4 regions of the Microbacterium triticisoli genome follow, and region 1 is predicted to be linked to each of the others. Evidence: predicted binding sites of a transcription regulator. Region 1 holds the regulator's gene; each other region holds the start of a gene.
What was found. Region 1 encodes LexA, which represses DNA repair genes until DNA is damaged. Its sites were predicted from a motif close to TCGAACANNTGTTCGA; they were not measured.
Positions count from the first base shown of each region.

Region 2: the regulator LexA is predicted to act here: its motif matches at 1,108-1,123, upstream of OED01_RS06255 (HNH endonuclease signature motif containing protein).
Region 3: the regulator LexA is predicted to act here: its motif matches at 3,642-3,657, upstream of OED01_RS11540 (HNH endonuclease signature motif containing protein).
Region 4: the regulator LexA is predicted to act here: its motif matches at 2,938-2,953, upstream of OED01_RS14130 (intein-containing Rv2578c family radical SAM protein).

Region 1 covers NZ_CP107546.1:2,115,982-2,121,296, reverse strand. The annotation lists gene metE (5-methyltetrahydropteroyltriglutamate--homocysteine S-methyltransferase) at 1-1,483, shown strand, start outside; gene lexA (transcriptional repressor LexA) at 1,544-2,230, opposite strand; gene OED01_RS10490 (LysM peptidoglycan-binding domain-containing protein) at 2,514-2,873, shown strand; gene OED01_RS10485 (histidinol-phosphate transaminase) at 2,929-4,011, shown strand; gene hisB (imidazoleglycerol-phosphate dehydratase HisB) at 4,008-4,607, shown strand; gene hisH (imidazole glycerol phosphate synthase subunit HisH) at 4,604-5,236, shown strand; gene OED01_RS10470 (MinD/ParA family ATP-binding protein) at 5,261-5,315, opposite strand, start outside.
Region 2 covers NZ_CP107546.1:1,264,913-1,270,227, reverse strand. The annotation lists gene OED01_RS06265 (aminoglycoside phosphotransferase family protein) at 1-382, shown strand, start outside; gene OED01_RS06260 (HAD family hydrolase) at 408-1,046, opposite strand; gene OED01_RS06255 (HNH endonuclease signature motif containing protein) at 1,153-2,613, shown strand; gene OED01_RS06250 (NUDIX domain-containing protein) at 3,015-3,536, shown strand; gene OED01_RS06245 (alanyl-tRNA editing protein) at 3,692-4,564, opposite strand; gene OED01_RS06240 (nuclear transport factor 2 family protein) at 4,564-4,896, opposite strand; gene OED01_RS06235 (SIMPL domain-containing protein) at 4,918-5,315, opposite strand, start outside.
Region 3 covers NZ_CP107546.1:2,335,431-2,340,745, reverse strand. The annotation lists gene OED01_RS11555 (FAD-dependent monooxygenase) at 1-910, shown strand, start outside; gene OED01_RS11550 (VOC family protein) at 1,024-1,410, shown strand; gene OED01_RS11545 (hypothetical protein) at 1,591-2,082, opposite strand; gene OED01_RS11540 (HNH endonuclease signature motif containing protein) at 2,141-3,604, opposite strand; gene OED01_RS11535 (Cmx/CmrA family chloramphenicol efflux MFS transporter) at 3,870-5,042, shown strand; gene OED01_RS11530 (alpha/beta fold hydrolase) at 5,129-5,315, opposite strand, start outside.
Region 4 covers NZ_CP107546.1:2,916,633-2,921,947, reverse strand. The annotation lists gene OED01_RS14140 (DEAD/DEAH box helicase) at 1-172, shown strand, start outside; gene OED01_RS14135 (YaeQ family protein) at 253-789, opposite strand; gene OED01_RS14130 (intein-containing Rv2578c family radical SAM protein) at 836-2,929, opposite strand; gene OED01_RS14125 (M15 family metallopeptidase) at 3,038-3,958, shown strand; gene OED01_RS14120 (acyl-CoA dehydrogenase family protein) at 4,091-5,254, shown strand.

The DNA of each region.
Region 1 (5,315 bases):
CGACCTGATCCGCGGCTCCGTGCCGGCTGCCGCCGAAGGGCTTGCGGACAAGGTGCTCGTCGGCGGCGTGGTCGACGGTCACAACATCTGGCGCGGGGATCTCGCGGCGGCGTTCGACAAGCTCGAGGCGCTGCGGGCCCTCGGCGCGGCGCAGGTCGCGGCGTCGAGCTCGACCTCGTTGCTGCACCTGCCGCACGACGTCGAGGACGAGTCGAAGCTCGACAGCCGTCTCGTCTCCTGGCTCGCGTTCGCCGACCAGAAGGTCGCGCAGGTCGTGACGCTGGCGCGGGGTCTCGATCAGGGCCGCGCTGCCATCCAGACGGAGCTCGACGCGGCATCCGCGGCTCTCGCCGACCGTCTGTCGGCTCCTGGTGTGCGCGACGGCGCCGTCCGAGCGCGCACCCTGTCGGACGCCGACTTCTCGCGTGTCTCGTACGCGGAGCGCGAGGCGGCGCAGGAGGAGGCTCTCGGTCTACCTGCGCTCCCGCTCACGACCATCGGGTCGTTCCCGCAGACCGGAGACATCCGCCGTGCTCGCGCTCGGTTCACGCGCGGTGAGATCACCGAGGCGGAGTACCAGGAGTTCCTGCGTGCCGAGATCGACAGCGTCGTGGCGCTGCAGGAGGAGCTCGGTCTCGATGTCCTCGTGCACGGTGAGCCGGAGCGCAACGACATGGTGCAGTACTTCGCCGAGAACCTGGACGGCTTCGCCGTGACCGAGAACGGCTGGGTGCAGTCCTACGGGTCCCGCGCGACGCGTCCGTCGATCCTGTGGGGCGACGTGTCGCGTCCCGCTCCGATCACGGTGGACTGGTCGACCTACGCACAGGGACGCACGTCCAAGCACATGAAGGGCATGCTGACCGGTCCGGTCACGATCCTGGCGTGGTCGTTCGTCCGCGATGACCAGCCGCTCGGGGAGACCGCCAACCAGGTCGCTCTGGCCCTGCGCGAGGAGATCGCCGATCTCGAGTCGGCCGGCATCGAGATCATCCAGGTCGACGAGCCGGCGCTGCGCGAACTGCTGCCGCTCAAGCAGGCCGACCAGCCGGCGTACCTGAAGTGGTCCGTGGACTCGTTCCGCCTCGCCACCGGCGGCGCCGTCGCGGCGACCCAGATCCACACGCACCTCTGCTATTCGGAGTTCGGCGTCGTGATCGATGCGATCCGCGCTCTCGACGCCGATGTGACGTCGATCGAGGCTGCTCGCAGCCGCATGGACGTCGTGGACGACATCTCCGCGGTCGGCTTCGACCATGGCATCGGCCCCGGCGTGTACGACATCCACTCGCCGCGCGTTCCCTCCACGGACGAGATCGAGGCGCTGCTGCGTCGCGCGGCCGCGGAGATCCCGAACCGTCAGCTGTGGGTAAACCCGGACTGCGGTCTGAAGACCCGCGGCTACGACGAGACCACCGCGTCGTTGCGCAACATCGTCGAGGCCACGCGTCGCGTCCGCGAGGACGTGTCGGTCGCCGTCTGACGTCCTGTCGCAGCAGAACGGCCGCTCCCGATCGGGAGCGGCCGTTCTCGTCCACGCGGATCACACGGCCCGAAGCACCGCCACGACCTTGCCGAGCACCGTCGCGTCGTCGCCGGGGATCGGCTCGAACGCGGAGTTCCGGGGGAGCAACCAGGTGTGTCCATCGCGTCGACGGAACGTCTTGACCGTCGCCTCGTCGTCGAGCATCGCGGCGACGATCTCGCCGTTCTCGGCGGTGTTCTGCGTGCGCACCACGACCCAGTCGCCGTCGCAGATGGCGGCGTCGATCATCGACTCGCCGTTCACCTTGAGCATGAACAGGTCACCCTTGCCGACGAGCTGACGAGGCAGGGGGAAGATCTCCTCGACCTGCTGTTCGGCGGTGATCGGCACACCGGCGGCGATCTGTCCCACGAGCGGGACCAGGGCGGCGTCGCCGACCGGGGGAGCGGTGTCAGCGGGGTTCTCGGTACCCGAGCCGGGGAGGTCGATGAGGACCTCCATGGCCCTGGTCTTGCCGGGATCCCGGCGCAGGTAGCCGCTGAGCTCGAGCTGACCGAGCTGGTGGGTGACGCTGGAGAGGGACTTGAGGCCGACGGCATCGCCGATCTCCCGCATGCTCGGCGGATACCCGTGCCGGGCGATCGAGGTCTGGATCACCTCGAGGATGGCCATCTGCTTGGCGCTGAGGCTCTTGCGTCGACGAGTGCGCGGTGCCTCGGTGCCGGGGGCTGTTGCGTCGCTCATGGCTGCTCCTTGGTTGCCGATCGGGTGCCCCGGCGGCGATGTCGGAGGCCCGTGGTGAGGTGTCGTTAGCGAAACCGTATCCGAGGTTCCCCGGTTCGGGGAAGATCTGTTCGAGCGTGTCGGACGATTCGACGGAAAGGTTTCGAAAAATGCTTGACAGAGATTCGAAATCGAAGATACATTCGGTACGTAGCTTCGCATCCCCCGCTCCCGGCCGAGCGGGGAATGCGAACGCTACGCCAAGTTCTCCCGATCGGGAGAGGGAGCACGAGGAGCAGCGATCATGAGCAGCATCACCGTCACGGCACCGTCCATCCGTCCGTCTGCGGCAGCCACGCGGCTGCGGCTGACGACGCGCGGACGCCGGGTGCTGCTCGCCCTGGCTGCGCTCCCTCTCGCCGTCGGTCTCGCCTTCGCAGCGCTCAGCGGCGGCTCCGCGTACGCCGGGGGTGAAGAGGTGGTCACGTCGTTCGAGACGGTGACCGTGATGCCCGGCGACACCCTGTGGTCGATCGCAGAGGAGATCGCTCCGGCGGCCGATCCGCGTGAGGTCGTCGATGCTCTGCAGCGGCTGAACCTGCTCGAGGGCGGCGCACTGATGATCGGCGACGAGTTGGCCATCCCAGCGGGTTACGAGAGCTGAGACGATTCGTCACATCGACACGGCCGTATAGAGCCGTCTCGGTAGCATGGGATGGATGACCTCCCTCGACGATCTCCCGCTCCGTGACGACCTCCGCGGGCTCACCCCGTACGGCGCTCCGCAGGCTCCGCTGCCGGTGGCCCTGAACGTCAACGAGAACACGCATCCCGTTCCGGATGCTGTCGCCAGCGACATCCTCGACGACATCGCCGTCGCACTGCGCGATGTGAACCGCTACCCGGATCGGGAGTTCACGACGCTGCGCGAGGGGTTCGCGGAGTACCTCGGGCACGGACTGTCCGCAGACCGGATCTGGGCGGGCAACGGTTCGAACGAGGTTCTGCAGCACATCGCCCAGGCCTTCGGCGGGCCGGGGCGCACGGCTTTCGGGTTCGCGCCGACGTATTCGATGTATCCGCTCATCACACAGGGAACGGGGTCGACCTGGGTCGCCGGGACGCGGCAGCCCGATTACACGCTGTCCGCGGAGGAGGCCGCCGAGCAGGTGGCGGCTGCTGACCCCGACATCGTCCTGCTGTGCTCGCCGAACAATCCGACCGGCACCCCCCTCGGCCTGGATGTCGTCGAGGCGGTGTACGAGGCATCCCGTGGCGTGGTCGTCGTGGACGAGGCCTATCAGGAGTTCGCGCCCCGTGACGCGCCTTCCGCGCTGACGCTGCTCGACGGACGCCCGCGGCTGGCGGTGTCGCGCACGATGAGCAAGGCGTTCGCGTTCGCCGGCGCCAGGGTCGGGTATCTCGCTGCCGACCCGGCGTTCATCGACGCCCTTCGTCTGGTGCGTCTGCCGTATCACCTGAGCGCACTCACGCAGGCTGCCGCCGTCGCCGCGCTGCGCAACGCCGAAACCATGCTCGCGATGGTCGACGAGATCGTCGAGCAGCGCGATCGCATCACGGCGACGCTCGAGGCTCTGGGGTACGCGCCGCACGAGTCGTGGTCGAACTTCGTGCTCTTCGGCGGGGTGTCTGACCCGAAGGCGACCTGGCAGTCGCTCTACGACAAGGGGATCCTCGTGCGCGATGTCGGCATCGCCGGTCACCTGCGCGTGACCGCAGGAACCGAGGCGGAGACCACGGCGTTCCTGGACGCTCTCGCGTCGATAGAATCGGCTTCATGAGCCGCACCGCCAGCCGTACCCGCAGCACGTCCGAGTCGTCCGTCGAACTCGAGCTGAACCTCGACGGCTCAGGCATCAGCCACATCGACACGTCGGTGCCGTTCTTCGACCACATGCTGACGGCGTTCGCCAAGCACTCTCTCACTGACCTCACGGTGCGTGCGTCCGGCGACACGAACATCGACGCGCACCACACTGTGGAGGACATCTCGATCGTTCTCGGCCAGGCGATCCGCGAGGCACTGGGCGACAAGTCGGGCATCTCGCGCTACGGGGACGCTCTGGTCCCGCTCGATGAGGCCCTCGCGCAGGCCGTGGTCGACATCAGCGGCCGGCCCTATCTCGTGCACACCGGCGAGCCGGCCGGGTTCGAGCACCACCTCATCGGCGGTCACTTCACGGGCTCGCTGGTACGCCACTCGTTCGAAGCCATCACGTTCAACGCGGGTCTCACCGTGCACGTGCGCGTGCTGGGCGGGCGTGATCCGCACCACATCGCCGAGGCCGAGTACAAGGCGTTCGCACGTGCCTTCCGCCAGGCCAAGGCCCTCGACCCGCTCGTGAACGGCATCCCGTCCACCAAGGGCGCGCTGTGAGCCGCCCTCGCGTCGCGGTCTTCGACTACGAGTCCGGCAACGTCCACTCCGCCGTCAAGGCGCTGATCGCCGCCGGCGCCGACGCGGTGCTGACCGGTGACCGGACGGAGGCGCTGGAGGCGGATGGTCTCGTGGTGCCCGGCGTCGGAGCGTTCTCCGCCGTGCGCGAGGCGCTCGCGGCGCACGGCGGCGACGAGATCATCGAGCGCCGTCTCGCCGGCGGACGCCCGGTGCTGGGTATCTGCGTGGGCATGCAGGTGCTGTTCGAGCACGGCGTGGAGCGCGGCATCGACACCGAGGGCCTGGGGGAGTGGCCCGGCGCGGTCACTGAGCTCGACGCGCCTGTCCTGCCGCACATGGGCTGGAACACGGTGACGCCGGACGAGGGCAGCGTGCTGTTCCGCGGCATCGAGGACGAGCGGTTCTACTTCGTGCACTCCTTCGCGGCCCAGCACTGGGGGCTCGACGTCATTCCCCCGTTCCCGAAGCCGTCGCTGACCTGGACGACGTACGGTTCGCCGTTCCTCGCCGCCGTCGAGAACGGGCCGCTGTCCGCGACGCAGTTCCACCCCGAGAAGTCGGGCGAGGCCGGCATCCAGCTGCTGCGCAATTGGGCGGGAACGCTCTGATCCGAGTCGATCCTGCCGACGGCGTCAGAACCCGCGGGCGACGGATGCGGCGGCCGTGAGCCACGCACGCTGCGTGCGC
Region 2 (5,315 bases), 850 kb from region 1:
GACGGATGAGAGGGCGGCGCGAGTGGCGCTTGCGGCCGCTCCGACCGGCCCCGTCCGAGTGGTGCCGACGCACGGTGACTGGCAGCCGCGGAACTGGCTGCTCGACGACGGCACCGTGCGGATCATCGACTTCGGGCGTTTCGGCTTCCGTCCGCCGTCCAGCGATCTCGCACGCCTGGATGCTCAGCAGTGGCGCGGAAGGCCGGACCTCGAGCAGGCCTTCTTCGAGGGGTACGGCGAGGACCCGCGGGATCCGGACCTCTGGCGTTGGGACCGACTCAAGGAAGCGGTCGGGACCGCCTGCTGGGCGTTCCAGGTGGGTGAGGAGGACTTCGAGGCCCAGGGGCATCGGATGCTCGCCGAGGCGCTCGACGCGTTCTGAGGATCAGTGAGCCGATCCTTTCAGATCAGCTCGAAGCGAGAATCCGCGTGATCGCGGTGGGCACATCGGCCGCGGTGATCGTTGCGACGGTCCCGAGGTCGCCGGTAGGGTCATCCGCGATCCATGCCGTCTCGAGTCCCGCGGCCGCGCCGCCGAGGACGTCGGATTCGAGGCCGTCTCCGATCATCCAGCCACGCAGCGGCGCTCCGAGGCGACGAGCAGCCAGAGCGAAGATCGCCGGATCCGGTTTGCGGACGCCGGCCTCCGCGGAGATCACCCATCCGTCGACCGCGTCGCCGAGACCGGTTCGAAGGATCTTGCCCTCCTGATTGTCGACCTCGCCGTTGGTGACGATACCGATCGTCCAGCCCGCCGAACGCATCGCCGCGAGCGCCTCGAGCGCTCCATCGGGACAGGTCACGAACCGCGGCATCCGACGGCGATACGCCTCCCGCAACCGGATCGGGTCGTCAGACAAGGCGAAGGTGTCGACGACGTCCTCGAAGACATCCGCCTTCGAGCGCCGTTCGCCGAGGGCTGCCGCGAGGTATGCGATCTGGTCGGATCTCAGTTCGCGCTGCTCGCCGAACTCTCGAGCCCACCGCGCCGCCGCTTTCGCCTGATCGATCAACGTGCCGTCCAGATCGAACAGCGCGAGGGGCATGACGCCAGCGTACTCAGCGAAGGCGTTATGAATCCGTTACCGGCTATCGGCTGAATCGGACTCGAAAAAAGGTTCGAATGTCGGTGGCCTCGGGGATCATCGTCGTATGAGCTTCTTCACCGAGATCGACGAGCAGGTCACGACCCTGCGCGCGCTCCTCGGTGAGGATGCTGCGGCCACCGAGCTCCCCACGGCACTGCGTGCGCTCTCCGATGACGAACTCGTCGAGACGATGCGCGCGTCAGCTGCGCTCTCGCGGTGCCTCGACAGGGTCACCGCGCTGGGTGCCGGCATCGCCGCGGCGCGATCCGCGCGCGAGTCCGGACACGATGGCCTGGCGCAGCGGCACGGACATCGGAGCACCGTCGGACTCCTGCAGGACGTCACCGGGAGCACCCGTTCGGATGCCGCACAGCGGATCCGCGTCGGATCGGCGCTGCTGGGCAGCTCCGACCGCGACGCCACCGCGGGTGAGGCCCACGACGCGGCATCACCCGCGCACACCTGGCATGAGCCAGCCGACCAGGCGTTGCTGACCGGGCGCATCTCCGCCGCGCAGCACGACGCGGTCCTGCGGGGCCTGGGCGAGCCGCCGCACGAAGACGACGGCGATCGGGTGCCGGATGCCGAGGGCCTCGCCGCGTGGACGCTGGCCGTCGCGCAACTGGTCGATGAGGCGGCGCACCGCACGGTCGAAGAGCTGACATCGGCTGCGCGCACCCTGCGCGACATCCTCGACCCGGACGGCTCCAGGCGCCGCTTCCTGGAGCGGCACGAGAACCGCTCATTCCGCATGTGGACTGATCGCGACGGCGTCCACCACGGCGCGACCACCTACGACGACGAAGGCTTCGCTCTCGTGAAGACCATCCACGACGCCGCGTTGCGTCCGCGGCGCGGCGGGCCGCGCTTCGTCGACGATGCCGAGCAGGCAGCCGCGCAGACGCTCGCCGCCGACCCGCGCACCAACGACCAGCTCGCGTACGACCTGATGATCGATCTCCTCGATGCCGGGTCCCGGGCCGACGCTGCGACCGTCTTCGGCGTCAAGCAGGCCGGCGTCCGACTCGTGCAGACGATCGACCACGACGGCGAGCGCGGAGCCGCGCTGACCGAAGACGGCTTGATCGCTCTCCCCCGCGAGAGCGCCGAACAGCACATCTGCGACAGCGGAGCGCTCCTCGTGACGGTCGATCCGCGCGGGAACCCGCTGCGGATCGGACGTGAGCAGCGGCTCTTCACACCTCCGCAGCGCATCGCACTGGCCGTCCGAGACGGCGGATGCCGATGGCGGAACTGCGACCGGCCAGCCTCGTACTGCGAGGCGCATCACATCGATGAGTGGGCGGGAGGAGGACGCACGGACGTGGAACGCGGCATCCTGCTCTGCCGCTTCCACCACATGCAGCTGCATCACGGCGGATGGCGGATCACCCGCGACGGAACAGACGACTTCGTCTTGCGCGAACCGGGTGGTGCGACCGTCGCGCTGCCACCGCGGGTCGCCCTGCGCTACGCGTTCTCGGACATCGATCCGCCGCCGCGACGATTCGCGCCTGCAGCCTGACCCGTCTTCGCCGGGGCACGTGTCGGGTCTCCACACCGGTGGGCTGACGGACCTCTACGCGTGCGGCGTGACGCAGCTTCGCGGGCACAACCAGCGGACCCGAACTCGCGACCTGGCGGATCTCCGCACCGACGGGCCTACAGACATCCGCACACTCAGCCTGACGCGCCTTCGCGAACACAACCAGCCGAGCCGCGCTCGTCACCTGACGGATCAGCACTTGATGTGCCGGCATTCCGCGCCTGAGGCCTGACGTTCGTCGCGCGGGCGGCATGGCCGTTCACGGCCGCCGTCGACAGTGCGCGCGTCGGATTATCGACAACCCGACCCTGACGCTGTCGTTCCGGACCCGCGTCCGGAACGAGACGACGGTTCCGGTGCCCCGTCTCTAGGCTGACAACATGTCGTCGCCCCAGCCCACCGTCGTCGAGAAGGCCGTCTGCTACGTGATCGCCGACGGACATCTGCTCGTCTTCACGCACGATCACCAGCCGATGGATGTCACCGGCGTGCAAGTGCCCGCAGGCAGCGTCCACCCCGGCGAGACACCGGCCGACGCCGCAGTCCGCGAACTGCGCGAGGAGACCGGACTGCACGGCCGCGTCGAGCGCGCCCTCGGTGCGACCGACTACGACCTCGCGCCGTCGCGCGACGAGATCGCCCGGCGGCACTTCTTCCTGATGTCCGTCGACGTCACCGACATCAGCACGGTGTGGTCGGCCGGAGAGCACGACCCGTCAGACGCGGACGCCGACCACGCGTGGACCTGCCGCTGGATCCCGCTCGCGCAGGCACACGTGCTGGCCGCCGGACTCAGCGCGAAGCTCGGTGACGCCGTACGAACCGACCAGGCCATGGGAGACAGCCAAGTCGTGCGAGACACCTGGGCCGAACCAGCCGGCCCGGCCGTACGAGACGGCTAAGCCATGCGAGCCGCCAGGCTGTACGTGCAGGCCAGGCCATGGGAGACGGCCAAGTCGTGCGAGACACCTGGGCCGAACCAGCGGCCCGGCCGTACGAGACTGCTAAGCCATACGAGCCGGCTGTGCCGTGCGAGCCGCCCGGCCGTACGAGCCCTCTAAGCTGCCGGCGTCGCCACCGTCGTCATCACGAGCAGCTGCGGATCGGACAGATCCAACGACACGACGATCGACGCGAACTCCGACAGCGCATGCACATGAGTGCCACCGCAGGGAATCGACGCGGTCCCCTCGGGCAGCGCGCACTCCCATCGACGCATGTCGATGATCGTCGGCCCGTCTGTCACGATACGGCTCGAGGCGCCCGACGCGACCCAGGCCGACAACTGCTCGTTGATGCGCTGCTCGCGCTCGCCCAGCGACGCCGCGAAGCTTTCCGTATCGAACCCGGCACGACGCAGGCTCTTCCCCAGCCGGTACTCATCGACCGCGCCGCCCTCGTGGATCCGGCTCGTCTGGTTCGCCCGACCCTCGAAATCGGGGTTGCCGAGCGCGTCGGTTCCCGGATCCTTGCGCCACAGATCTGCGACGGCGAGATCCAGGGCGAGCGAGGCGAGATGGCACGACGTATGCCCCCGACTGAGTGCCGCCCGCAGCCCGGCATCCGCGCTCAACGAGACCTCGACGCCCGGTTTCAGCCAGTCGGGCGCATCCGGTGCCGCCAGCCGGTGACCGACCTGCCACGCCCATCCCACGACACCGCGCTTGACCGGGATCTCAGCGCCCACGAAAAACGCGCCGTCCTCGCTCTCGGCGACCATCACGGCTTCGACGACATCGGCCGACTCGTCGCCGGACGCGATGGTCCCGGCATCACCCGGCTGATCAGGCCAGGTGTGATCGATCGGGTGGAACGGCGTCGCATCGGTGACGACGATCGCGCCGCCCTGGTGCGAACGCACGGTGCGGACGATGCTCTCTCCCGCTGTCTCGCCCGATGCGAACGAGACCACGGTGTCCTGCGCGGCCATCAGTGGTTCGGGGGAATCGTGAAGCTGGCGAGACGGTCACCGTCTACGACGAAGATGCCGTTCGACTCGCCGTTGAACACGCGACTCGACCAGGCGAACCTCACGCTCGTCGTATCGCCCTCGGTCTCCGCGGTCAGCAGGGTCATCCGGGCACCGGCACCGATCGCGTCACTGCCCGCCCACCGATGCACGCCGTCGCGACCCCGCATCACCCGGCCCCAGTCGTCGATGAAGCCGTCTTCCGTGAACGCCGCCACGAACGCGTCCGTGTCCGCGGCGTTGATCGCGTCGACCATCGCCTGCACCGGCGCCGGAACAGTCAGTTCAGACATCCTCGTCCTCCTTCATGAACATCATTCGGTCTCGAAGTCGCCCGTGACCGCGACCCGCACGGTGATCTCGGGGATCGTGAGCTCTGGGCCACCACCGGACCCGCGACCGCCCTGCGGCGCATAGCCCTGGTCTTCACGGATCGCCACGACACGCTGCACCGTCTGTCCGAGTGCGGCCGCGAAATCGGCCGCCTTGGCTGACGCATCCTTCACCGCGACCGAGCGCAGGTGGCGAGTGACAGCGTCGCGCGTGACCTCCGTCAGCGCCCACGAGGTCGACACCGTCGCACCGAGCGCACTCAGCGCCGCCACGACGTCCGCCACCTCCGCGAGCCGTGACATCTTGATGCGGACCGTGCCACGGGTGAGATGGTCGCGGTGCTTCGCACCGTTCTTGTCGGTCCAGACGCGGGCGCTCG
Region 3 (5,315 bases), 220 kb from region 1:
GGTCACGGACGGGTTCGACGACGTGATCGACGGCTCGGGGCGGACTCCGCGGGTGTTCCTGACCGGCGACGCGTGCCACACGCACAGCGCCAAGGCCGGGCAGGGCATGAACGTGTCGATGCAGGACGGGTTCAACCTCGGGTGGAAGCTCGGGGCCGTCCTGACCGGGCGCTCCCCGGAGACGCTGCTGGCGACGTACGGCGCGGAGCGGCGACCCGTCGCGCAGCAGCTGATCGATTTCGATCGGGAGTGGTCGGCGCTGATGGCGCGCAAGCCCGAGGAGATCTCCGACCCGACTGATCTGGCCACGTACTATCTCGCGACGGCCGAGTTCCCGTCAGGTTTCATGACGCAGTACACGCCGTCGATGATCACCGGGTCCGATGCGCATCAGTCGCTCGCCGGCGGATTCCCGCTGGGCAAGCGGTTCAAGTCCGCCGAGGTCGTCCGGGTGTGCGACGGCAACGTCGTGCATCTGGGTCATCACGCGAGGGCAGACGGACGCTGGCGCATCTACGCGTTCGGCGATCAGGACGGGACGGCTTTGGCGGCGTGGGCTTCTGCCGCGTCGGAGGTGCTCGCCCGCTTCACCCCGTCGGATGCCGATGAGGATGCCGTCTTCGACGTGAAGGCGGTGTATCAGCAGTCGTTCGAGGAGGTCGACTTCCCCTCGGTGCCGGCGCTGTTCCAGCCGAAGTCCGGGCCGTTCGGATTGACCGACTGGGAGAAGGTGTACGCCGCGGGTCCGTCGAAGTGGACTCCGGCCGACATCTTCGCGGAGCGGGAGCTGTCGCGGGACGGTGTCGTCGTGGTGGTGCGCCCGGATCAGTACGTCGCGGCGATCCTGCCGCTGGACGGGACGGCCGAGCTGGCGGAGTTCCTGGAGGGCGCGTTCCTTCCGGCCCACTGAGCGGGCGAGGCGGTGCGCGGGTGTCGGGCGGATCCGGGCGGAGGGTGGTGCATGTCGGAGGCCGGCTCTAGCTTGGACTCGGGCGGGACGGTCTCGCCGTGGAGGTGTGCGCTATGGATTGGAAGATCGAGCTGATCTTCGTGCCGGTGACCGACGTCGACCGCGCGAAGGACTTCTACGTCAAGATCGGCTTCAACGCCGACCACGATCAGCAGGTGAACGAGGAGCTGCGTTTCGTCCAGATGACCCCGCCAGGGTCGGCATGCTCGATCGCGTTCGGCACGGGGCTCGGGGGATCGCTCGCACCGGGACAGCAGGACTCGATCCAGGTCGTCGTCCCGGATGCGGATGCCGCGCTCGTGCAGCTGCGCGATGCCGGTGTCGAGGCGAATGGCGTCGATGAGCAGGCGTGGGGCCGCTTCGTCACGTTCGACGACCCGGACGGCAACACCTGGACGCTGCAGGAGCTGCCCGACTACTCGGCCGCGGCGCAGAGCTGACGCGGAGCAGACGAGCGCGATGGCGCCGGAGCAGGCTGCGGTGAGCGAACGTCCCCGCAGCCTGCTTGCGGGTGCGTGTGGGCCGCGCCACGTCGCCGACCGGCCGGTGCTAGAGATCTCCTACCCAGTCGTGAGAGCGCGAGTTGTCTCCGACGTGCGTCGCACCCCTTGGGGCAACGACTACGACGCGAGCTCCCCAGGCGATCCCACCCCGGACACGATGGCCACGAGCATGGCTCCGGCGCCCTCTGCCCCGGCGCTGCTGATGCTCACGGCGTTGACTTCCTCGAACGGCTCATCGAGGTCGATCGCATGGCCGTCGCCATCGCATTCGATCTCCGCAGACTCGACGCCCAACCACGACGAACCCACCCGAACAGCGAAACCGAGTCGCGCTGTTCCGTCACCGAAACAGGCAATCGTCACGCCCTCAACGAGCACATCGCTCGCGTACGAGAGCACAACCTCGAGCTCTTCTGGCGACTGCGCCCCTTCTCGGTCAGATCGAAAGCTGGCGGAGCCGAGAAATCCATCTTGACTCGAGGCGACATCCTCGAACTCTTGGGCAGCCGCTTCCGCCGCTGGCCAGTCTGGCTCGGCCTGCGGTGCGCATCCGGCCAAGCCGGTGACGAGCAAGCCGAGAACCGTGAGGACGGCATAGCGGATACGCATGCGCCAACGTTACCGAACCACCGGTTCGCCGCACTGCCGACACCATGCCTCGTGCGTCCTATCCGCCGATCCACTCGGGAAGGAGAGGTCGTGGTGCACGCCATTCCTGCGTCGGGTCCCACCAGGCGGGGCCGCGGATCTGAGGTCTGCCGCGGACCACGCGGATCTCCCATCCGGAGTGGTCGATGGTGCGGTGATGCCACCAGCACAACGGCACGCCGTTGTCGGTGTGCGTCGGCCCGCCTCGGGAGTGCTCCTCAACGTGGTGGATCTCGCACCAGGATGCCGGGACGTGGCAGCCGGGGATGAGGCATTCCTTGTCGCGCAGCACGATCGCCCGGCGCTGGTGGGCGTTGAAGAGGCGGTCGGTGGTGCTGATCGCGACGATGCGTCCCTCGTGGAACAGCACGCGCTGGATCATCGCCGAGCAGGCGGCGTGCGCGGCGACCGACACGGGAACGGGGGCGTCGACGCCGGCGACGCGTGCCCATCCGGTTCCGCGGACGAAGTCTTCGGCTTCGACCTGCACCACCAGGGTGGGGGCGGCCCCACCGAGCGAGGGCATGTCTTCGTGGCGGGCGGCGAGGCCGAGTGCGAACGCGAGCGCGTCGTGCCGCTTCTGCGCCAGGGTGCGCGGGTCGATCACGGCCCGCGGGTCGGAGTTGAACGGGTCACCATCGCCATCGAGCAGGTCCTCGTCGCTGTCGCGGAAGGTGACGCCGAGGTCGGGGGCGCCGCCGACCTTCGGGTTGTTCTGGGCGTCGAGGATGAGGGTGAGCTGCCCGTAGGTCTCGGGGAGCAGCGCTCCCCGGATCGGGTATACGCCGTCGCGCAGACGACCGATGGTCAGTGACCGGTTCTGCGCGGCCTGCGCTTCGGTGGGCGCTGCGCCGTCCGGGTCGAGATAGGTGGCGATGAGCTGGGCGAACTGGCGCAGATCGTCCGGGGTGGCCGGCGGAGCCGGCTGCGCCGGTTCTTCGGACGTCTCCGGATCGGAGGAACCGAGACCTCGTGCGCACGCGGCGAGCTCGGCATCCGCGCGCAGCCGATCCTGGCCGCCGATGCGGTCACGGGTCCGTTCGATCGGATCCGTCGCCGCCAGCATCCCGGCGACGCCGATTGCACCGTCGAGCATGGCCTCGCGCAGCGCAGGCCAGCGCGCCGGCAACCGGGCACCGGTGGTCAGCTCGACATCGCGGTGCACGACGCCCGCGGCCTTCGTGACCCGTCCGGCGCCTGTCGCGTCGACCCGCAGCACCCGCTGCAGCAGCTCGTTCATGTTCCGGCATCCGAACACCGCCGCAAACGTCGGCACCCCCGAACCCGCGGGGCGACCATCGACCGACGCGACCGTCTCGACCACCAGAGCATCCAGCCGCCGCTGCGCCTCACCCGCGAGCCGGAGGAATTCCATCTTCTCGGCATCCGACAGCACACCGAGCCCGCCAGAACGCACCGCGGACTCGATCGAGAGATCGAGGTCGGAGACGACCCTCTCGAGAACTGCTGCGATGCCGTTCATATCTCCTATTAAACACCGGGTTACCGACATTCAGATCTCGAATATCTCTTCTGGGGATAACTTCCGGACTTCGGGCGTGTGCGGTAACGTTCTGTGCCATGTCGAGTCCCGAATCAGACAGGTCAGGGGCTGCCGGTCGCACCGCCAGCCCCGTGAACCGCTGAACCGACGCCCGCCTCCTGCGCGGGCGTCACCTGGCGTACTCCAGCCGCTGGCCGTGGTGACCGGAAGAACCCTCTTCTGACCTCTCACCTCGGAGTACTCGATGCCTTTTCCCCTCTATCTGCTCGCCCTGGCGGTCTTCGTCATGGGCACCTCGGAGTTCATGCTCGCGGGGCTCGCCCCGGACATGGCCGCCGATCTCGACGTGACGATCGGCGCCGCAGGACTCCTCACGTCCGCCTTCGCCGTCGGCATGGTCGTCGGAGCGCCGCTGATGGCGGCGTTCGCCCGCCGCTGGCCTCCTCGGCTCACACTGCTCGCATGCCTGGTCGCGTTCGCAGGATGCCACGTGCTCGGTGCCCTGACGTCCGCGTTCCCCGTTCTGCTCACCACCCGCGCGCTCAGCGCCGTGGCGACCGCAGGCTTCCTGGCGGTGGCCTTGAGCACCGCCACGGCCCTGGTCGCACCCGACCGGAAAGGGCGCGCTCTGTCGATCCTGCTCTCAGGGACGACCGTGGCGGTGGTCGCCGGCGTCCCGGCGGGAGCGCTGCTCGGCGAAGCCCTGGGTTGGCGGGCGACGTTCTGGACGCTCGCGCTGCTGTGCGTTCCCGCCGCGCTCGGTGTCGCCGTCGGCATCCCGAACCAGCGCCGAGCCACAAGCGACGACACCCCGAGCCTTCGTGCCGAGCTCGGCGTGCTGGCCTCGCCGCCGCTCGTCCTCGCGATGCTGCTCGGCGCGTTGATCAACGGCGGCACGTTCGCGGTGCTGACCTTCCTCGCGCCCATCGTCACCGGGACCGCAGGACTCGCTGCGGCTTGGGTGCCGGTCGTCCTCGTGCTGTTCGGCGTCGGATCATTCCTCGGCGTCGTGATCGCCGGCCGCCTGTCCGACACCAGGTCCGCACTCGTGCTCTCGATCGGAGGCCCGCTGCTCCTCGTCGGCTGGGTCGTCCTGGCGCTCGTCGCAGCTCATCCTGTGCTGCTGTTCGCGCTGGTGCTCGTCCAGGGCGTCCTGGCCTTCGGCGTCGGCAGCACCGTGATCACCCGCGTGCTGTACGCGGCATCGGATGCCCCCACGATGGGCGGGTCGTACGCCACGGCGGCGCTCAACGTCGGCGCGGCCATCGGACCGATGCTCGGTGCGCTCGCCCTCTCCGGCGGACGAGCCGCGACCGCCCCGGTCTGGGTCGCCGGGATGCTGGTGGCGATCGCCGTCGCCGTCATGAGCGCGACGAGCCGCACGTCCGCACGCGTCGCCCCTCCGCGTGTGCGCTGACGTGCAGCCCGCGGCGGCCTCATGGCCGTCGCGGGCCGGCCACCCGTTCAGAACGGCAGCACCCCGCGGACACGAGCCCCGGGCGCCTACAGGCCGTCGCGAGCCGCCGCCCACTCCTCCAGGACCTGCAGCAGCACGCGCGACGTGCCCTCCGGTGCATCCCAGGTCACGATGTGCCCGGCATCCGGGACGACATGTTCGTCGATCCCCTCCGCTCGCGCCCAGCGCGGCATCGCGTCGGCGATGTTGCCGGTGCGATCGAGCGCGCCGCGC
Region 4 (5,315 bases), 800 kb from region 1:
GGGACGATCCGGTCGCGTCGTGACGCTGATCACGCGTCAGCGGCAGCGTCGCATGACCGAACTGCTCCAGCGCGCCGAGATCGACGCGCCCTTCGAGCCGGCCCGCGTCGGCGACGAGGTCATCGAGGAGATCGCCGGTCGCGTCCCGACCACGGCGGATCTCACCGCCTGATCCTCACGCGACCTGCTTTGCGGGGTGAGACGTGGTCAGCCTGGCCAGGTTTCACCCCGCAGGCCACGTCTCGCGGGATGTCAGATCCGGTGCTCGTGCACCGTCGACGACAGTGACGTGCCGTTGAGATCCAGATAGAGCTGCGCCTCGGTGACCGTCAGGGTCGCGGTGTTGCGGCGTTCGAGCACACGCGTGCCTGCGTCGATGAAGCCGGGGTCGAAGCTGTAGACGCGGATGCCGTCGGCATCGTGGATGCGCTTGCCCTCCCACGCTGCGATCACCTTGGTGGGGTCGCGGTGCGTGTAGACGACCGTGCGTTCGGCGAGACGGCTGCCGTAGTGCATGCGCTCGGCATCCGGCGCTCCGACCTCGATCCACGCCGTGGTGAGGCCGGTGAGATCGCGGACGACCACGGCCGGCTCCTCGGTGGACGACAGCCCCTCGCTGAACGCGATGCCATCGGTGTGCTCGAGGCAGTACGCGAGCACCCGGGTGAGCATGTAGGCGTCGGTCTCGGACGGATGCTTCGCGACGCGCAGCGTCAGCTCCTCGTAGACCCCGCGGTCCATGTCGGCGAGCTGCACCGTGAACGTGTGGATCATCGCGCCGATAGCCATAGCTCTCGAGCCTACGCGCCCTGCGGCCGCAGGCCCGCCGCAGTGCTCAGAACAACATCGGCTGTGCCGGAGGAGCGGATGCCGGGGCAGCCGCCGCCGGCCGTGGCGGCAGTGTCCGCATGCCGCGGGGGCTCTCCACGAACAGGTCGTCCTCGTCGCGTCCGTCGAGCCGATGCATCCGGATCAGCGGACGGACCCGTTTCGCGAGCCATTGCCGATAGCCCTTCGGCGCCTCGGCGGAGACCCCGGGGTAGAGCCCGCGGTACGACGCGACCAGGTCGGGACGATGCTCGTCGAGCCACTGCAGGAACCAGGGCTTCACGCCGGGGCGAAGATGAAGGGCGCCGTAGATGACGCGCGCGGCCCCGGCCGCCTTGATGCGCGCGAGGGCGCTGTCGATCGCCGCCACCGAGTCGGTCATGTGCGGCATGATCGGCATCAGGAAGACGGTCACGCGGAATCCGGCATCCGTGAGCGCCCGCACCGTGTCCAGGCGCGCCTGAGTCGTCGGCGTCCCCGGTTCGATCGTCTTCTGCAGATCGTCGTCGTACATCGCGATCGACATCTGCACGTCGATCGGTACATGATCGGACGCCTCGACGAGCTGCGGGATGTCGCGTCGGATCAGCGTGCCCTTGGTGAGGATGGACATCGGCGTCCCGGAGTCCGCGAGTGCCCGGATGATTCCCGGCATCAACCGGTAGCGGCCCTCGGCGCGCTGGTAGGGATCCGTGTTCGTGCCGAGCGCGACGGTCTCGTGCTGCCAGCTGCCGCGGCGCAGCTCGCGCTCCAGCACCTCGACGACGTTGGTCTTCACGACGATCTGGGTATCGAAGTCCGCGCCGCCATCGAGGTCGAGATACTGGTGCGTTCCACGGGCGAAGCAGTTGTGGCTGATCACTCCGTTGGCGATGAAGTCGCCGGTGCCGGTAGTGATGTCGACGAGCTCACGTTCACCGGGAAGCGGGCTGATGCTCACGACCCGCAGATCAGAGGATGTTTTCACCGCCGTGCCCTCGATCGACAGCTTCCGCGTGATCGCGGGACGAGTGAGCTCGAAGAAGCGCCGACGAACCGGAAGCCCGCCGATGGTCCTGACGCTGCGCACTCCGCTGGCACGGGCGGCTTCGACGACGTGCGGAATGGCGAGGGCATCGAGGGCGGCAGTGATGAGATCGACGATCTTCTCGTCCTTGTTGGAGATCCGCAGGACCCCTTGGGAGCAACTGCCCTCGGCATCGAAGATGCCGCCGAGAAACCCGGCATGCCAGTCGAGGCTCGGACATTCGGGAACCTCGATCACCTTCTCGATCGTGCTTACATCGCGGCGCACTGCGGTGTGGATCGCCGTCGCCGCGCTGCGCGTCGCCGTCTGTGCAGCGAACGGACGCGAGTAGGTCGGCGCGCCCGCCTCGGAAAGGAACGCTTGCGTTCGGCCGAGCGCCTCCTCGTCGATCAGTGCCAGTCGGAACCTGTGGACCTCGCGGACGCGTTCGGCACTCGGATAGATGCCGTGGAAGATCATTCCGTCGCCTCGGATCATGCCGGCGAGGTATCCGTCGCGATAGTCGGGACCAGGATGATCGATCGAGAGGGCGGAGCCATTGCCGAAGCCGAGCAGCCGGTTGTTCGTGGTGAGGTGCGGGCGCTGCCCCGATTCCGCATCCGTCACATGTTTCCAGCCCCGATCGGTGAGGAATCGATGATCACCGCTCGCGATGATCTCGGTGCCATCGGCCAGATCAACCCGGTAGGCGGGCTTCATCGTCGTCCACTTCGCCTTCACCACCGTGCGGACGTAGCGGCGGTAGGCGCCCTGCACGACGGTTCCGATGATCTCGTCACCGATCTCGAGTTGTGAAAGCGGCCGTTGTCGTCCATCGGCGCACAGGATCAGGGTGTCGGGAGAAAGGCAGTACACGCACGCATGACTGCAGCCACGGTACGGATTGATCGTCCAGGAGAAGGGCATCCGCGACGGGCCGGGGACCTTGTTCAGCGCGGACTTGGCGAGCACCTCGTGGAACGTCATCCCGGCGAACTCGGGAGTCGTCACGGACCGCATGATCCCGCTGCGGTTCTCCAGTCCCGGCAGCGCGGATTCATCCGCGTCGTCGATTCTCTGTCCCTGCCAGCGCATGCATTCATTAGAACAAATGAACGAAGAAATCACAAGGCCCGCCCGACGAGACTCGAACCTCGTCGTCGCAGGCGAAAAGTACTCAGCCGCACAGGGGAGAATGGACCGGTGAGCGAGGCGATGGCACCCCGACATGCCGCGCCGCGACCCCGGACCCTGGCCTTCGCGCTGCCCATCGGTGTTGCGGTGACGGCGCTCGGTTCGCTGTGGGCGCTCGCCGACGTGCCTGCGCTCGAGGTGGTCGAGCAGCCCGCACCAGCCGTGGCCATGCAGCTTCCGCCTGTGGACGTGGAGGCGACGGTCGCCGCAGACCCGTGCGCGGATGCCGCAGTGCAGACAGCCATCGCCGCCGGCGACGACTCGGGAACGATCGCGGCCTTCGGGGGCGGTGAGGCCTTCCGTGCGTCCGTCGCCGCGGGGAATGCTCCGTGCATCTCTCTCAGCGATCCCGATCGGATCTGGGTCGTGGTCAACAAGGCGCGTCCGCTCGCGCCCGAGTTCACGCCCACCGGGCTCGTCTCCACACGGCTGCAGACCACGACGACAGCAGGCTCGTTGCGTGCGGAGCCGGCGGGGGCGATCAACGCGCTCGCAGCGGGGCTGGCGGATGCCGGTGCCGGCGTGCTGGGTGCGAACAACGCCTATCGTTCCTACGGCATGCAGGAGAACACCTACTCGCGGCACGTGAGCGCGACAGGTCAGCAGGCGGCCGAGGAGGTGTCGGCCAGGCCGGGCTACAGCGAGCACCAGACCGGACTCGCACTCGACGTCGTGTCGTGCAGCAGCGGGTGCGGCGGCATCCGCGCCTTCGGCGGGACGGCAGAGAGCGCGTGGGTGAACGCGCACGCGTGGGAGTACGGCTACATCGTCCGGTACGCCGAGGGCGAGACGCCGATCACCGGCTACGCCCCGGAGCCGTGGCACCTGCGCTACATCGGCCCCGAGCTCGCCGCCGCGTATCACGCGGGTGGCTACACCACGCTCGAGGAGTTCTTCGGTCTCCCCGCCGCGCCCGACTACCCTGGCTGATCCGTCTGGCCACTCCCCACAATCGCGGAACCGAGTGCCACCGATTGTGGGAACGCATCCCACAATCGACTCCTCTCGCGCCCGGCATCCGCATAGAATCGCGGCAGTAACGACGACGTTCGGGAGGACGGCATGGAACGCGACATCTACGACGAGGACCACGAGGCATTCCGCGATCTCGTGAAGGACTTCGTGAAGCGGCACGTCTCGAATGAGGCCATCGAGCGGTGGGATGCCGCGGGTGAGATCGACCGCCCCACCATGCTCGCCGCCGGTGAAGCAGGCCTCATCGGGCTGTCCGTCCCCGAGGAGTTCGGCGGCGCGGGGATGCTGCAGGACTACCGGTTCCGCACGATCGTGATGGAAGAGGTCATCGCGGCCGGTGCCGGATCCCTCGCCGGCGCCTTCGGCATCCAGGACGACCTGGCCGTGCCGTACCTCGTGCACATGGGCACGCAGGAGCAGAAGGAGAAGTGGCTGCCGCGGATGGCCACGGGTGAGGTGCTCGGCGCGCTCGCCATGACCGACCCCGGTGCCGGCAGCGACCTGCGCGGCATCAAGACCAACGCGAAGAAGGTCGACGGCGGGTACATCCTCAACGGCGCGAAGACGTTCATCTCGTCCGGAACGACGGCCGATGTCGTCGTCACGTTCGTCAAGACCGGCGAGGGCAACCGCCCCGACGCGTTCAGCCTGCTCCTGGTGGAGAAGGGCATGGAGGGCTTCGATCAGGGCAAGAAGCTGAGCAAGATGGGCTTCCACGGCTGGGACACGGCAGAGCTCAGCTTCACGGACGTCTTCGTCCCCGACGAGAACCTCATCAGCGGCAAGGAGGGGCAGGGCTTCATCCAGCTGATGCTGAACCTGCCGCTCGAGCGCCTGTCGATCGGTGTCGCCGCGGCCGCAGCCGCGCAGGCCGCCCTCGACTGGACCGTCGCGTACACGAAGGACCGCGAAGCGTTCGGCGAGCGCGTCGCCGACTTCCAGAACACCCGCTTCCGCCTGGCTGATATGGCCGCGACCACGGATGCGATGTGGGCGTACATCGACCGGGCGCTTCTCGCGTACAAGAACGGCACGCTGACGGCCGAGGATGCCGCGAAGGTCAAGTTCTGGGCGACCGAGCGCGAGTGGGAGGTGCTCGACAGCGGTGTCCAGCTGCACGGCGGATACGGCTACATCATGGAGTACTCGATCGCGCGCGCCTTCACCGACGCCCGCGTGCACCGCATCTACGGCGGCACGAACGAGATCATGCGCGACCTGGTCGGTCGCCAGATCGTCGGCAAGCGCTGACGCACAACCCCTGACGAGAACGCCTCGAGATCTTCGGATCTCGGGGCGTTCTCGCGTTCGC